3 regions of the Micrococcus sp. HMSC067E09 genome follow, and region 2 is predicted to be linked to each of the others. Evidence: predicted binding sites of a transcription regulator. Region 2 holds the regulator's gene; each other region holds the start of a gene.
The links. Region 2 encodes LexA, which represses DNA repair genes until DNA is damaged. Its sites were predicted from a motif close to TCGAACANNTGTTCGA; they were not measured.
Positions count from the first base shown of each region.

Region 1: the regulator LexA is predicted to act here: its motif matches at 1,142-1,157, upstream of uvrA (excinuclease ABC subunit UvrA).
Region 3: the regulator LexA is predicted to act here: its motif matches at 3,250-3,265, upstream of HMPREF2863_RS06630 (DUF6504 family protein).

Region 1 is NZ_KV809431.1:61,848-67,076, forward strand. It holds gene HMPREF2863_RS04445 (class I SAM-dependent methyltransferase) at 1-244, opposite strand, end outside; gene HMPREF2863_RS04450 (MBL fold metallo-hydrolase) at 241-921, opposite strand; gene uvrA (excinuclease ABC subunit UvrA) at 1,232-4,111, shown strand; gene HMPREF2863_RS04460 (lysophospholipid acyltransferase family protein) at 4,230-4,904, shown strand; gene uvrC (excinuclease ABC subunit UvrC) at 4,897-5,229, shown strand, end outside.
Region 2 is NZ_KV809446.1:34,229-39,457, forward strand. It holds gene hflX (GTPase HflX) at 1-460, shown strand, start outside; gene HMPREF2863_RS08150 (ATP-dependent DNA helicase) at 460-2,544, shown strand; gene lexA (transcriptional repressor LexA) at 2,634-3,386, opposite strand; gene HMPREF2863_RS08165 (LysM peptidoglycan-binding domain-containing protein) at 3,648-4,016, shown strand; gene HMPREF2863_RS08170 (histidinol-phosphate transaminase) at 4,273-5,229, shown strand, end outside.
Region 3 is NZ_KV809440.1:10,670-15,898, forward strand. It holds gene HMPREF2863_RS06625 (DNA polymerase III subunit alpha) at 1-2,581, opposite strand, end outside; gene HMPREF2863_RS06630 (DUF6504 family protein) at 2,775-3,104, opposite strand; gene HMPREF2863_RS06635 (calcineurin-like phosphoesterase C-terminal domain-containing protein) at 3,492-5,229, shown strand, end outside.

The sequences.
Region 1 (5,229 bases), on a different contig from region 2:
CGTCGTCGGCGAGCCATTCGGCGTGCACACCTGTTGCGCCGCCGACGTCGAGCACACGGGAGCCGGGGGAGAGGCGGGCGCGCAGCAGGGACTGCACGCGGAGGAACTCGACGGCGCTCTGCGCGCTCTGGGTCCGCAGCCGGGCGTCCTCGTCGAAGTCCTGTCCGTAGAAGCGCAGGACCTTGCTCTCGAGGCGGTCCTGCCCGCGGCCGTGCTCGTCCGCGGCGGTGCTGCGCGCGGTCACCAGCCGCGCTCGGCCCACTCGTCCAGGTGCGGGCGCTCGGCGCCCAGGGTGGTGGAGTCGCCGTGGCCGGGGTGGACGACCGTGTCGTCCTCGTAGACGTCGAAGAGGCGCGCGGTCACGTCCGCCAGCAGGGAGCGGAAATCCTCGTCCGACCAGGTCTTGCCGACGCCGCCCGGAAAGAGCGAATCCCCGCTGAACACCATGGGCTCCTCGTCCGGGCCCGACTGCAGCACCAGGGCGACGGAGCCGGGGGTGTGGCCGCGCAGGCCGATCACGTCCAGCTCGATGCCGTCGACTCCCACCGTGGCGCCGTGCTCCAGGCGCTCGGTGACCTCGGTGCCGGTCTCCTTCTCGATCTGTTCGGCGTCTGCGGCTCCGGCGGCGTGGCGCGGCGAGTGCTGCTCCACCACGGCCGCGGTGGCACGGATGTGGTCCCAGTGCCGGTGCGTGGTGATCAGCAGGTCCAGGTGCGGTTCGCACGGGGTGTCGTCCGCCGCGGAGGCCAGCAGCGCCGCGATCGCCTCCGGCTCGTCCGCCGCGTCCACGAGGATCTGCGCTCCCGTGGTCTTGGAGGTCAGCAGGTAGACGTTGTTCTGCATCTCGGAGACGACGCACGTGCGCACCGTGACGGCGGGCAGATCGTGCAGGAGACGGGGAGCGGCGGGGGACGCGGACATGAGCTCGAGTCTACGTGCGGACTGTGCTGCAGGACAGCTCGATCTCCCGGACCGCCACGGCGGGCGAGGGCAGAGGCGAAGGGCGCGCGGCCGTCGTCGGGAAGCGGCCGGCGGGAGCCGCGGCGGGCGGCGGCGACGTCCGCCCTGGGCGGAACAGTCGGCAGGATCACGCCTGCGGGCCCTGGCGGGGGCCGCGTCCGCCCCTAGACTGGAGCGCGTGTCGAACACAAATACGAACAGCACCGCCCCCACCGGACTCGCCGCAGGACCGCACGGCCACGCGGGCGACACCGCCGACCCGGACCGGATCGTGGTCCAGGGAGCACGCGAGCACAACCTCAAGGACGTGGACGTCTCCCTGCCCCGCGACTCCATGGTCGTGTTCACCGGCCTGTCCGGCTCCGGCAAGTCCTCCCTGGCGTTCGACACGATCTTCGCCGAGGGCCAGCGCCGGTACGTCGAGTCGCTGTCCTCCTACGCCCGCATGTTCCTCGGACGGGTGGACAAGCCGGCCGTCGACTTCATCGAGGGTCTGTCCCCGGCCGTGTCGATCGACCAGAAGTCGACGAACCGCAACCCGCGCTCGACCGTGGGCACCATCACCGAGATCTACGACTACATGCGCCTGCTGTGGGCCCGCATCGGCGTGCCCCACTGTGCGGACTGCGGCGAGCCCGTGGACCGGCAGACCCCTCAGCAGATCGTGGACCGGCTGCTGCAGCTGCCCGAGCGCACCCGCTTCCAGGTCCTCGCCCCGGTCGTCCGCGGCCGCAAGGGCGAGTTCGTGGACCTGTTCTCCTCCCTCTCCGCGCAGGGCTACGCCCGCGCCGTGGTGGACGGCGAGCTCGTCCAGCTCTCGGACCCTCCGACCCTGAAGAAGCAGGTCAAGCACACCATCGCCGTGGTGGTGGACCGCCTCGCCATGAAGGAAGGCATCCGCCAGCGCCTCACCGACTCGGTAGAGACCGCCCTGAAGCTCGCCGACGGGCTCGTGATCGCCGACTTCGTGGACGTGGAGGTCGTCGAGGAGAAGGGCAAGAAGAACACCGGAGAGTTCTCCGGCCGCGGCGCGGACGGCACCCCGCGCTACCGCCCCTTCTCCGAGAAGCTGTCCTGCCCGAACGGCCACGAGCAGACCGTGGACGAGATCGAGCCGCGCTCCTTCTCCTTCAACAACCCGTTCGGCGCCTGCTCCGAGTGCACCGGCATCGGCTCCCGTCTGCAGGTGGACGAGGAGCTCGTGGTCCCCAACGACGAGCTGTCGCTGGCCGAGGGGGCCATCGCCCCCTGGTCACTGGGCAAGTCCACCGCCGAATACTGGCAGCGCATCCTCGCCGGGGTGGCCAAGGACGTGGGCTTCTCGCTCACCACGCCGTGGCGCGACCTGCCCGAGGAGGCCCGCCACGCGGTCCTGCACGGCAAGGACTTCAAGGTGGAGGTCGCCTTCCGGAACCGCTTCGGCCGCGAGCGCCGCTACACCACGGGCTTCGAGGGCGTCATGCCGTACATCGAGCGCAAGCACGGGGAGACGGAGTCGGACTCGGCCCGAGAGCGCTACGAGTCCTACATGCGCCAGATCCCGTGCCCGGCCTGCGGCGGCGCGCGCCTGAACCCCACCGTGCTCAACGTGCTCGTGGCGGACAAGTCGATCGCGGACGCCACACGCCTGCCGCTGCGCGAGCTGCTCGCCTTCTTCGAGGCCCTGGAGCTGACCGAGCGTGAGCGCCGCATCGCCGACCAGGTCCTCAAGGAGCTGCTGGCCCGCCTGAGCTTCCTGCTGGACGTGGGCCTGGAGTACCTGAACCTGGAACGCTCCGCCGGCACCCTCTCCGGCGGCGAGGCCCAGCGCATCCGCCTGGCCACCCAGATCGGCTCCGGCCTGGTGGGTGTGCTCTATGTGCTCGACGAGCCGTCCATCGGCCTGCACCAGCGGGACAACCGGCGCCTGATCGACACGCTCCTGCGCCTGCGCGACCTCGGCAACACCCTGATCGTGGTGGAGCACGACGAGGACACGATCGCCGAGGCGGACTGGATCGTGGACATCGGCCCCCACGCCGGCGAGCGGGGCGGCGAGGTCGTCCATTCCGGTTCCCTGGAGGACCTGAAGGCCAACACCCGCTCCATCACCGGCGACTACCTGGCCGGCCGCCGGAGCATCCCGGTGCCGGCCCAGCGCCGCGCGAGTGACCCGGACCGCGTCATCACCGTGCGCGGCGCCCGAGAGAACAACCTGCAGGACGTGGACGTCACCATCCCGCTCGGAGTGTTCACCGCCGTCACCGGCGTCTCCGGCTCCGGCAAGTCCACGCTGATCAACGAGATCCTCTACAAGGTGATGGCCAACCGCCTCAACGGGGCCAAGCAGGTGCCCGGCCGCCATCGCAGCGTGGAGGGGCTGGACCACCTGGACAAGGTGGTGCACGTGGACCAGAGCCCCATCGGCCGCACCCCGCGCTCGAATCCGGCCACCTACACCGGGGTGTTCGACGCGATCCGCAAGCTCTTCGCCGAGACCCCCGAGGCGAAGGTCCGCGGGTATCAGCAGGGCCGCTTCTCCTTCAACATCAAGGGCGGCCGCTGCGAGGCCTGCGCCGGGGACGGCACCCTGAAGATCGAGATGAACTTCCTTCCGGACGTCTACGTCCCCTGCGAGGTCTGCCACGGTGCGCGCTACAACCGCGAGACCCTCGAGGTCCACTACAAGGGCAAGAACATCGCCGAGGTCCTGGACATGCCGATCGAACAGGCCGCCGAGTTCTTCAGCTCCTACACGAAGATCTCGCGCTACCTGAACACCCTCGTGGACGTCGGTCTCGGCTATGTGCGCCTGGGGCAGCCGGCCACCACGCTCTCCGGCGGCGAGGCCCAGCGCGTGAAGCTGGCCGCCGAGCTGCAGCGTCGCTCCAACGGGCGCACCGTCTACGTGCTGGACGAGCCCACCACCGGCCTGCACTTCGAGGACATCCGGAAGCTGCTGCACGTGCTCCAGTCCCTCGTGGACAAGGGCAACACCGTGCTGACCATCGAGCACAACCTGGACGTCATCAAATGCGCAGACCACATCGTCGACCTCGGCCCCGAGGGCGGCTCCGGCGGCGGCCAGGTGGTGGCCGTCGGCACCCCGGAGGAGGTCGCACGGGTGCAGGCCAGCCACACTGGACGGTTCCTGAAGGAACTGCTCGGCTGACCCGCCCCGCCGCCTGTGTCGTCGGCCGACCGCGCTGACGTAGCATGACGGGGACCACTGACGGGGCGGACCCAGCCGCCCGCCGTCGGGAAGCACCATGACCGGGAGGGACGGCTCGATGGCCACGACGTCGGATCCGCTGCGCCGAAGCGCCGGCCTCGGGATCAGGGCCGTGTGCCGCCCCATCGTGGAGGGGGTGGCGAACGTCCCCGCGGCCGGGCCGTTCATCGTCGCCTCCAACCACCTGTCCTTCCTGGACTCCGTGATCCTGCAGGCGCTGTCCCCTCGCATGGTGCACTTCTTCGCCAAGGCCGAGTACTTCACCGCGCCCGGCCTGAAGGGCAAGGCGATGAAGTGGTTCTTCGAGTCGGTCGGCTCCATCCCCGTCCAGCGCGGTGAGCAGGCGGCCTCCGTGGCCGCCCTCGACTCCCTCGTGGAGCTGCTGGAGACCGGCAGCGGGGTCGGTATCTACCCCGAGGGCACCCGGTCCCGCGACGGCCGCCTCTACCGCGGCCGCACCGGCGTCGGCTGGCTGACCCTGACCACCGGCGCCCCGGTCGTGCCGGTCGGGCTGATCGGCACCGAGCGGCTCCAGGCCCCGGACGACCGCCTCCCGAAGCCGCATCGGTTCACCGTGCGCTTCGGCGAGCCCCTGCACTTCGGCCACCCCGGCCGCCGGCACACCCTGCCGGCGCGCCGCGAGGCCACCGCCGCCGTCATGGACGCGATCGCCGCGCTCACCGGCCAGGAGCGGGTGGACTCGTACAACGCTCCGCCTGCGTCCCGTGGCTGACCCGGCCTCCTACCGTCCCGCCGCCGGCGAGATCCCCACCCGTCCCGGCGTCTACCGCTTCCGGGACCGGGACCGCCGCGTCATCTACGTGGGCAAGGCGAAGAACCTGCGCGCCCGCCTGTCCTCCTACTTCCAGGACCCCGCCCGCCTGGCCACGAAGACCCGCACGATGGTGTTCACCGCTCAGGCCGTGGAGTGGACCGTGGTGGGCTCCGAGGTGGAGGCCATCCAGCTCGAGTACTCCTGGATCAAGGAGTTCCGGCCCCGGTTCAACATCATGTACCGGGACGACAAGTCCTACCCGTACCTGGCGGTCACCATGAAC
Region 2 (5,229 bases):
CACCCTGGAGGAGGTCACGGACTCGGACGTGATCCTCCATGTGGTGGACGCCGCCCACCCGGACCCGGAAGGGCAGATCGCCGCCGTGCGCGGGGTGCTCGCCGAGGTGGACGCGCAGAAGATCCCGGAGATCATCGTCCTGAACAAGGCGGACGCGGCAGATCCGGCCGTGATCGCCCGCATCCGCGCCAAGGAGCCGCACACCGCGGTGGTCTCCGCACGCACCGGCGAGGGCATCGAGGCGCTGGAGCAGCTGATCGCGGACACCATCCCGCGGCCGAACGTGCCCATGGAGGTGCTCATCCCCTTCACCCACGGCGAGCTCGTCTCCCGCCTGCACTCCCCGGACGCGGAGATCCTCTCCGAGACCTATGAGGAGGGCGGCACCCGCATGCACGTGCTCGTCCGGCCGGATGTGGCCGGGGAGATCGAGGCCTACCGCGTGGACCGGCAGGACTGATGGGGACGCAGCAGAGCACCCCGCGCACGGACCGCGAGCGCGAGGCCCTCGCGCTGCTGGACGCCGCCGTGGAGGCCACCGGCGGCCAGCACCGCGAGGGCCAGCGGGAGATGGTCCTGCAGGTCGCCCGGTCCCTGGAGTCCCGGCGGCACCTGCTGGTGCAGGCCGGCACCGGCACCGGCAAGTCCCTGGCCTACCTCATCCCGGCGCTGCAGCACGCCATGGAGCAGGAGGACCCCGTGGTGGTGGCCACCGCGACCCTCGCCCTCCAGGCGCAGATCATGCGCCGGGACGCGCCCCGGCTGATCGAGGCCCTCAGGGACGAGCTCCCGCGCGAGCCGGTGGTGGCCCTGGTGAAGGGCCGCTCCAACTACCTGTGCCGACACAAGGTGGACGGCGGCTACCCCGGGGACGAGGACGCCGAGACCCTCTTCACCGTGGCGGACGACGGCGGCATGCTCTCCACCGAGGCGGACGACGAGTCCGGTCCCACCACCTCCCTCGGGCGCGAGGTCGTGTACCTGCGCACGTGGGCCGAGCAGACGGAGACCGGTGACCGGGACGACCTCGAGGTCCCCGTCACGGACCGCGCCTGGCGGCAGGTCTCGGTCTCCGCGACCGACTGCCTCGGCGCCTCCAAGTGCCCCGTGGCCGAAGAATGCTTCTCCGAGCGCGCCCGCGCCAACGCCGCCGACGCGGACGTGGTGGTCACCAACCACGCGATGCTCGCGATCTCCGCTTTCGAGGGCCTGGCCGTGCTGCCGGAGTACTCGGCGGTGATCGTGGACGAGGCCCATGAGCTGCAGGACCGGGTCACCGGCGCGGTCACCGGGCAGCTGTCCGGCTCGATCGTGCTGGGAGCGGCCACGTCGTTGCGCCGCCACGGCACCGTGGCCGTGGAGGACCTCGTCTCCGCCGCAGCGAGCCTGGACGCCGCCTTCACCCCCTGCCCCTCCGGGCTGCTGGCCACCGGCCTGGACGACGCGCAGGAGACCGCGCTCAACGCCGTGCTCGCCGCCGTCCGGCAGTGCCTGTCCGACCTCGGCACCGGCAAGGAGACCGAGACCGACGGCGGCCGTCAGATGGCCCGGGCCCGCGCTCTGGACGTGCTCGAGGTGACCGAGCGGATGCTCGCCGCACGGCCCGAGGCCGACTTCCCGGAGGTCGTCTGGGCCACCCGTCCCGGCCACTTCGAGCCCGGAGTCGGCTGGCAGCCCGGCAACGAGGAGGACCCGCCCCAGCTCTACGTGGCCCCGCTCTCGGTGGCCGGCAAGCTGCGCGAGGGGCTGTTCGGCGCCGCCACCACTGTGCTCACCTCCGCCACCCTGACCGTGGGCACGGGCGAGCGCCGCTTCGACTCCGTGGCCGGGGACGTGGGCCTGGCCGGACCAGACGCGCCGAGGTTCACGGTCGCGGACGTCGGCAGTCCCTTCGACTATCCGCGGCAGGGGGTGCTCTACGTGGCTCGCCACCTTCCTAAGCCGGGCCGCTTCGCCTCCGAGGAGTCCCTGGACGAGCTCGAGCGGCTCATCACCGCCTCCCGCGGCGGGGCGCTGGGCCTGTTCTCCTCCCGCCGGGCCGCCGAGGACGCCGCCGAGGCCATGCGCCGCCGGTGCGGGAAGGACATCGAGATCCTCTGCCAGGGCGACGCCACCCTCTCCGCGCTGGTCAAGCAGTTCGCCGAGGAGCCGGATACCTGCCTGTTCGGCACCATGAGCCTCTGGCAGGGCGTGGACGTCCCGGGCCCCTCGCTGCGCCTGGTGGTGATCGACCGCATCCCGTTCCCACGTCCGGACGACCCGCTCTCCCTGGCCCGCACCCGTGCGATCAGCAGCCACGGCGGCAACGGGTTCATGGCGGTCTCCGCCACCCACGCCGCCATCCGCCTGGCCCAGGGCGCCGGCCGTCTCATCCGCTCCGTGCAAGACAGGGGCGTGGTGGCCGTGCTCGACTCCCGTCTGGCCACCGCCCGCTACGGCGGCTTCCTCGCCTCGGCCCTGCCGGACTTCTGGCGCACCACGGACCCGACGGTGGTGGAAGGCGTCCTCGGCCGCCTCGCCGCGTCCGTGGATCAGGACGGCTGACGCCGCCTTCCCGACGACGGCTCCTCACCTGCACGAAGCCCCTCACCCGGATTCCGGGTGAGAGGCTTCGTGGCGCCGGGCGGTGCGGCTCAGAGGGCGCGGAGCACGGTGACGACGCGGCCCATGATCGTGGCGTGGTCTCCCAGGATCGGCTCGTAGGCGGTGTTCTGCGGCAGCAGCCAGGTGTGGCCGTCGCGCTGGCGGAAGGTCTTCACGGTGGCCTCGTCGTCCAGCAGGGCGGCGACGATGTCCCCGTTCACGGCGGTGTTCTGGCGGCGGACCACCACCCAGTCGCCGTCGCAGATGGCGGCGTCCACCATCGAGTCGCCGGAGACCTTGAGCATGAACAGCTCGCCCTCGCCGGTGAGGCGGCGGGGCAGTGCCATGACGTCCTCGACCTGCTGGTCGGCGAGGATCGGCCCACCGGCGGCGATGCGGCCGACCCACGGCACGGGGACGGAGTCTCCCTCCTCCGTGCCGGTGTGCCACGTGGGCAGCGCCGAGACCACGGCGTCGCCGTCGGCGGACGTCGCGCCGGCTGCGGCCTCACCGGCGGCCTCGCCGGAGGCGGCCAGGAGTGTCCCGTCCTCGTCCCGCAGCACCTCGAGGGCACGGGGGCGGCCCGGGTGGCGGCGCAGGTAGCCGAACTGTTCGAGGCGGGTGAGCTGGTGCTTCACGGAGGAGAGTGAGCCCAGGCCGGCGGCGTCGCCGATCTCGCGCATGGACGGCGGGTAGCCGTGCTCGGCGATGGACGCGCGGATCGTCTCCACGATCGCGCGCTGGCGCGGCGTGAGGGTCTGCGGCGTCCCGGTGGGGTGCTCAGGGGGCTGAGGAGTGGCCATGGCGGTCCGTTCCTGCTCGGCGGCGTCGGCGGTGTTCCCTATCGTGTCCGCCCCTCGTGGTCTGCTGTCCGGCGTCACCTGGAGAGGGTCGTCCACGGGCGGAACCCGTGGCTCGACCGTAGCCCAGGAGACCGACCGGTTCAAAGATATGTTCGAACTCGGCATGGCGCGTCTCGAAGACGTGTGCTAGAAAAGTGTTCGAACAGATCGAACGGATGTTCGAACAGCCTGCTCCGGCAGGTGGAAAGGCAAGGCAGCACCATGAACGCTCGCACCCGCTCCGTCACCCGCACCGGCACCGTCCAGGCTGCCGACTGGCGGCTGAACCGCCGCGGCCGCTTCGTCCTGCGCGGCCTGCCCGTGATGGTGCTCGCGGCCGTGCTCACCGCTCTGGCGGCCACGGCCCTGTCCATCACCCTGTCCCCGGCGGCCGTGTCCTCCAATCAGGCCGGCGCGGAGCTGGAGAAGGTCACCGTGATGCCCGGTGACAACCTGTGGGACATCGCCGGCCGTGTGGATCCGGCGGCCGACCGCTTCGCCACCATGGAACGCATCACCGAGCTCAACGGCCTCGAGGGCCGCACCCTCGAGACCGGCGACGACCTCTTCGTGCCGGCCATGGCCGACTGACCCGTTCGTGCCGGCCATGGCCGACTGACCCGCCCGTGCCGGCCATGGCCGACTGCACCGGCTGGATCCCTGCACGTCGTGCCCCCCGATCCCTTCATGTCCTCCTCTTGCGCAGGAACGATCCCGCGGCTCCCGGCTGATCACAGGCCTGCTCCAGACCCCGCCGCCGCCCGGCGTGCTTCCCCCTCTGTCGCTGCCCGCGCCCTCGGGCGTCACGCGGCGGCCGCCGGCGGCGGCGGTTCCTAGACTGATCGCCATGACCGATCTGGACGCCCTCCCGCTCCGCGAGTCCCTGAAGGGGCAGAGTCCCTACGGTGCGCCCCAGCTGGACGTCACCGTCGCGCTGAACACCAACGAGAACACGCATCCGGTGCCTCCGATCGTGGCCGACGCCATCGTGCAGTCGGTCGCCCGGGTCGCCGGCGGTCTCAACCGCTACCCGGACCGTGAGTTCGTGGAGCTGCGCGAGCGTCTGGCGGACTACCTCGGCCACGGCCTCACCCCGGAGCACCTCTGGGCGGCCAACGGCTCCAATGAGGTCCTCCAGCAGATCCTGCAGGCCTTCGGCGGCCCGGGCCGCTCCGTGCTGAGCTTCCTGCCCTCCTACTCCATGTATCCGCTGCTGGCCTCCGGCACGGACACCGAGTTCATCGACGGCGGCCGCGCCGCGGACTACGCGCTCTCCGCCGAGCACGCCGCGGCCTGCATCCGCGGCCACCGCCCGAACCTCGTGTTCCTGGCGTCCCCGAACAACCCGACCGGCACCGCGCTGTCCCTGGACACCATCCGCGCCGTCTACGACGCCACGGAGGAGGTCGCGGCCGCGGGCGGCCCGGCCGCCATGGTCGTGGTGGACGAGGCCTACGCCGAGTTCGCCCTCGCCGGCACCGAGCCGGCCCTCACCCTGCTCGAGGGCCGCCCGCGCCTGGTCGTCACCCGCACCATGTCCAAGGCCTTCGCCCTCGCCGGCGTCCGCCTCGGCTACATGGCCGCGGACCCGGCGGTCTGCGACGCGCTTCGCCTTGTGCGCCTGCCCTACCACCTCTCCGCCGTGAACCAGGCGACCGCCAACGCGGCCCTGCAGCACGTGGACGCACTCCTGGAGACCGTGGAGGAGATCAAGGTGCAGCGCGACCGGATCGTGGACACCCTCCGCGACTACGGCCTCACCCCGGCCGTCTCGGACTCGAACTTCGTGTTCTTCGGCGGCCTC
Region 3 (5,229 bases), on a different contig from region 2:
CGTCCACGGGGAGCACGGGGATGCCCATGCGGCGGGCCTCGGCGATCATGAGACGGGCGGGGTACATGCCGGGGTCGTGCTCGAGGATCGCGGCCATGAACGCCTCCGGGTGGTGCGTCTTCAGCCAGGCCGAGTGGTAGGTGGGCACTGCGAACGCCGCCCCGTGCGCCTTGCAGAACCCGAAGGAGCCGAAGGCGTGGAGGGTGGCCCAGACCTCGTCGATGACGTCGAGGCTGTAGCCGCGGGACAGGGCCCGGGAGCGGAAGAACTCCTCCACACGGGTCTCGGCGTCGGAGCCGATGAGACGGCGGAGCTCGTCGGCCTTGGCAAGGCCGCAGCCGGTCATGACGTCGAAGGTGCGCAGCACCTGCTCGTGGAACACGGTGACCCCGTGGGTCTCGGCGAGCACGGGAACGAGGTCCGGGTGCGGGTAGTGGGCCGGCGCCCACCCGTGCCGCTGTTCCAGGAAGGGGCGCACCATGTCCGACTGCATGGGGCCGGGGCGGAACAGGGAGATGTCCACGATGAGATCCTCGAACCGCTCCGGGGCGAGCTTGCCGATCAGCTCCCGCTGGCCCGGGGACTCGATCTGGAAGCAGCCGAGCGTGTGGGTGGTGCGGATCATCTCGTAGGTGGCGGGGTCGTCCAAGGGAACCTGCTCGAGGTCCACCTGCTCGCCGGTGGTGCGGGCGACCTCCTGGAGGGCGTAGGCGATGGCGGACTGCATGCGGACGCCGAGGACGTCGAGCTTGAGCATGCCCATGGGGTCCATGTCGTGCTTGTCGAACTGGCTCATGGGCAGGCCGAGGCCGGAGGGCTGCACGGGGGTGCGCTTCAGCAGGGAGGCGTCCCCGAGGATCACGCCGCACGGGTGCATGGAGATGTGCCGCGGCAGCCGGTCCAGGCGCTCGGTGAGGTCCACGAGCAGGTCCAGCTGCCGGCTGCCCTCGCGGCGCCCGGACTCGAGGCGCTCGGCGAAGCCGCGCAGCTCCGGCATGCGCTCGAGGGCGTCGCGGAAGTGGGAGGCGGAGAACCGCCACAGCTGCTTGGCCACCGCGTCCACCTCCGGGTCCGGCATGCCCAGGGCGAGCCCGGCGTCCCGCACGGCGCCGCGGGCCCGGTAGGCGTTCTGCATGCTCATCAGGGTGGTGCGCTGCTGTCCGAACCGTTCGAACAGCGCCCGGTAGACCTCGTGGCGGCGGGCGGACTCCACGTCGATGTCGATGTCCGGCAGGGTCGAGCGGTCGTCCGAGAGGAACCGCTCCATGAGCAGCCCCTGCGCCATGGGGTCCACGTGCGAGATCCGCAGGGCGTGGTTGACCAGCGAGGACGCTCCCGAGCCCCGAGCCGCCACGCGCACGCCGCGGCCCTCGATCATCCGCACCACCTCGGCCACCGTGAGGAAGTACCCGGAGAACCCGAGCCGGGAGATGATCCCGAGCTCGTGCTCCACACGCTCCTCGAGCTCCCGGCCGGCCGCCGTGGCGGCGAAGGCCGTGCCCGTGAACAGGTCCGGGTAGCGGTCGGCCACCCCCGCCAGGGTCCGCTCCCGCAGCACCCGTGCCGGGTCCCCCTCGATCCCGACGACGGCCGCCTCCGGAACACGCGGCCGCCCCCATCCGAGGTCCTCGGCAGGGTCCACGGCACAGGCCTCGGCCAAGGCCTGGGTGGCCGCGAGCAGGGCTGCAGGGCGGATGTCCGCGGCGTCCGCGACCTCGGCGGCGATCTGCCGCATGGCCGCGGTGGGCTTGAGCCATCCCTGGCCGTTGGGCTGCAGGTCGTGCGCCCCGTCCAGAGCGCTGAGGGCCCGGACGGCGTCCAGGACGTCGGCGGTGGCGGCCCCGTCCGGGGCGGCGTAGCGGACGGCGTTGGTGAGCACGGCGGGCACCCGGACCTGCGCGGCGGCGCGGACCATCTTCACGGCGTGCCCGGTGTCGCACCGCCGCCCGGGTGCGGAGAGGTGGCTGACCGCGTTGACGTGCAGGCTGCGGGCGGGCAGAGCGGCCTTCCAGCGGCGCAGCCCCTGCAGGCCGGCGTTCCAGCGGCGGCGGGCCAGGTGCCGGCCGACGTCCGAGTCCGGGCCGAGCAGGACGAACAGCTCGGGCGTCGGCGGGTTCTTCGGGTCCGCCGCGGTGGGCACCGGTCCGGCGGCGGCCGCGGCCAGCTCGGCGACCGTGAGCACCGGGGCACCGCCGCCGGCGCCGCCCGTGGTGCGGGCGTGCGCCGCCGAGACCACCCGGCACAGCGCAGCGTACCCGGAGCCCCCGCAGCCGCCGCGGGCCAGGATCACCACGCGGCCGGCTTCGGCCCCCGGCTCCTGCGTCCCCGGCCGCTCCCCCGGCGGCAGGTCTGCCCAGGTGACGGCGAGGTCCACGCCGACGATCGGGGCGATCCCGTGCTGCCTGCACGCGGAGACGTGCTTGGCCATGCCGTAGAGGCCGTCGCGGTCGGTGCAGGCGAGCAGGCGCTGCCCGTCGGCGGCCGCGGCGGCGACGAGTTCGGCGGGCCAGGACGCTCCGTAGTGCGCGCTGAAGGCGCTGGCGACCTGCAGGTGGGCGAAGGGCTCGGCGGTCTCGGTCATGCTGACACTCCTGTTCGACGGAACCGGCACCGCCCGATGACGGCGGACGGACCGGGCGGCGGGAAGCACGGACAGAGCGCGACGGGAAGCGCGGACAGGCGTGGGTGAGGCGGACGACGGAGGGAAGGGGCCGGCGTCGGGAAGGACGGGCGGGCGAAGGCCCGCACCTCACGGGGCGGCGGACAGGTGCGGGCTAGGCGGTGGCCACGAGGGGCAGGCAGACCCCGCCGTGGATGCGGATCAGACGCCAGCGGCCGGAGTCCAGGTGATGGGCGACGTCCACGGTCTGCAGCGGAGCGTTGCCGGCACGGGCGAGCCGGACCTGGAGGCGCCAGATCTCGTGGTCCACGAGGCCGGCGCCACGGCCCTTCTCGGCCCGGTGCTCCTCGGCCCACCAGCGGCGGCGCTCGTACCAGCGCACCGGACGCTCGGCGAGCGCGTAGTCCCGACCGTTCCAGCGGAGCCGGTGCGGCGTGCCGTCCTGCGCGCACTCCACGGCGACGGACTGCGTGAAGATTCCCATGGTCTTCTCCCTGATTCCCTGCTCGGTTCTGCCGGCGGACCGGCGTGTGCGGACCCGACGGCGGGATGCCGTCGGGCGGTGGGAGCGGCAGGCCCCGAGGGGCCCTGGACGGGAAGCGCTGGGAAGGCCGCACCCACCATGCTACTCGAACATGTGTTCGAATCGCTTCCCCGAAGCTACGGAGGCGGCCGGACACGATAAGCGTCACTGGGGCGTCGGGGGCCGGTGCGGTGCCCTTCATCCGACCGTCACCGACACGTCACACCGTGCTGTCAGGCTCGATGTCGCGCCGGGGCGTGCGGGGGTTACGCCGGAGGGAACGGCGCGCTTCACGGCGCGTGCCCCGGGGCTGTCCCCGACGACAGAACCGCAGAACAGAGGTACATCGTGAAGACCACCGCCTGCGTCCGCCGCCTCGGCGCCGGAGCCCTCGCCCTGACCCTGACCGGCGGACTGCTCTCCGCAGCCGTCATCGCCCCGTCCGCCGTCGCCGAGAGCGAGTCCGCCGGCGCTGCGGCCGCTCCGGCCTCCTCCCCGCAGCACCGCCCGCACCCGGTCCACCCGGAGCACCCCGGCAAGGGGCCGAAGAACCCGCACCCGGTCCACCCGGAGCACCCGGGCAAGGGACCGAAGCACCCGCACCACCCCGGCACCCCGGAGGAGTTCGACTGGGACCGTGACGCCTACCGCGGTCAGGTAGACGTGCGCCGCACCCCGCACGACTCCCGCCCGAAGGACCCGAACGTGCTCACCGGCCGCGTCTTCGTGGACGCGGACCGCGACTCCCGCCGCCACCCCTCGGAGAAGGGCCTGGCCGGTGTGCGCGTCTCCAACGGCGAGGACGTCGTCCTCACGGACAAGCACGGCCGCTACGAGCTGCCCGTCCGGGACAACATGACGGTCTTCGTCACCCAGCCGACCGGCTACCGCGTCCCGGTGGACGCGGACAACGTCCCGCAGTTCCACTACCACCACCTGCCGGACGGCTCCCCGGAGCTGGAGCACGGCGGCATCGCCCCGACCGGCGAGCTCCCGGCCGCCGTGAACTTCCCGGTGGTGGCGGACGAGCGCATGGCCGAGGAGGACCAGCGCTGCCTGATCGGCGGCGACGTCCAGACCTACACCGAGCAGGAGGTGGAGTACGCCCGCTCCGGCGCGTTCGCGGACCTGGCCGAGCGCACCGACTACACGGACTGCGGCATCCTGTTCATCGGCGACATCGTGGGCGACCGCCCGGACCTGTACCCGCAGTCACGTGAGCTGTCCTCCATGCTCAACGGCCCGGCCTGGTTCCTGCCCGGCAACCACGACCTGGACTTCGACGCCCCGGACTCCGAGCACGCCTTCGACAGCTTCCGCGCCGCCCTCGGGCCCGAGTACTACTCCTACGACGTCGGTGACGCCCACGTGGTCGCCCTGTCCTCCGTGGAGTACCCGCTCGCAGACTCCAGCGGCTACAACGGCTCGATCGACGAGCGCCAGATGGAGTGGCTGCGCCAGGACATCGCCGCGACCCCGAAGGACAAGAAGATCGTGCTGGGCACCCACGTGCCGCTGATGTCCTTCGCGGACAGCACCTCGGCCACCCACTCGATCGACCAGGTGCCCGAGATCTACGAGCTGCTCGAGGGCCGTGAGGTCATCACGGTCGGCGGCCACACCCACTCCACCGAGAACCTGCGCGCCGGCGACCTCGTGGCCGGGTGGAAGGACCTGTTCGGCATCGACGGGCTGCCGTTCGACCACCTGGTGGCCGGCGCGATCTCCGGCGACTGGTACTCCGGACGCCTCGTGGACGGGGGCCGGTACCCGCTGGCCGCCCAGCGCGACGGCGCCCTGCCCGGCGTGGTCACCCTGGACCTGACCGCCGAGGGCATCGCCTCCCGCTTCACCGTCCGCGGCGACGACGGCTCCGACCAGATGAGCCTCGGCCTGAACACCCCGGCCTACCGCGAGTGGTTCGAGGCCAACCAGGACCACGCCAAGAAGGGCGGCGCCAAGCCGCTGGCGGACCCGCACACCGTGGCCGCCGAGGACCTGGCCGGAACCTGGCTGACCGCCAACGTGTTCATGGGCGCCACCGGCACCCGGGTCGAGGTCAGCGTGGACGGAGCTGAACCGGTCC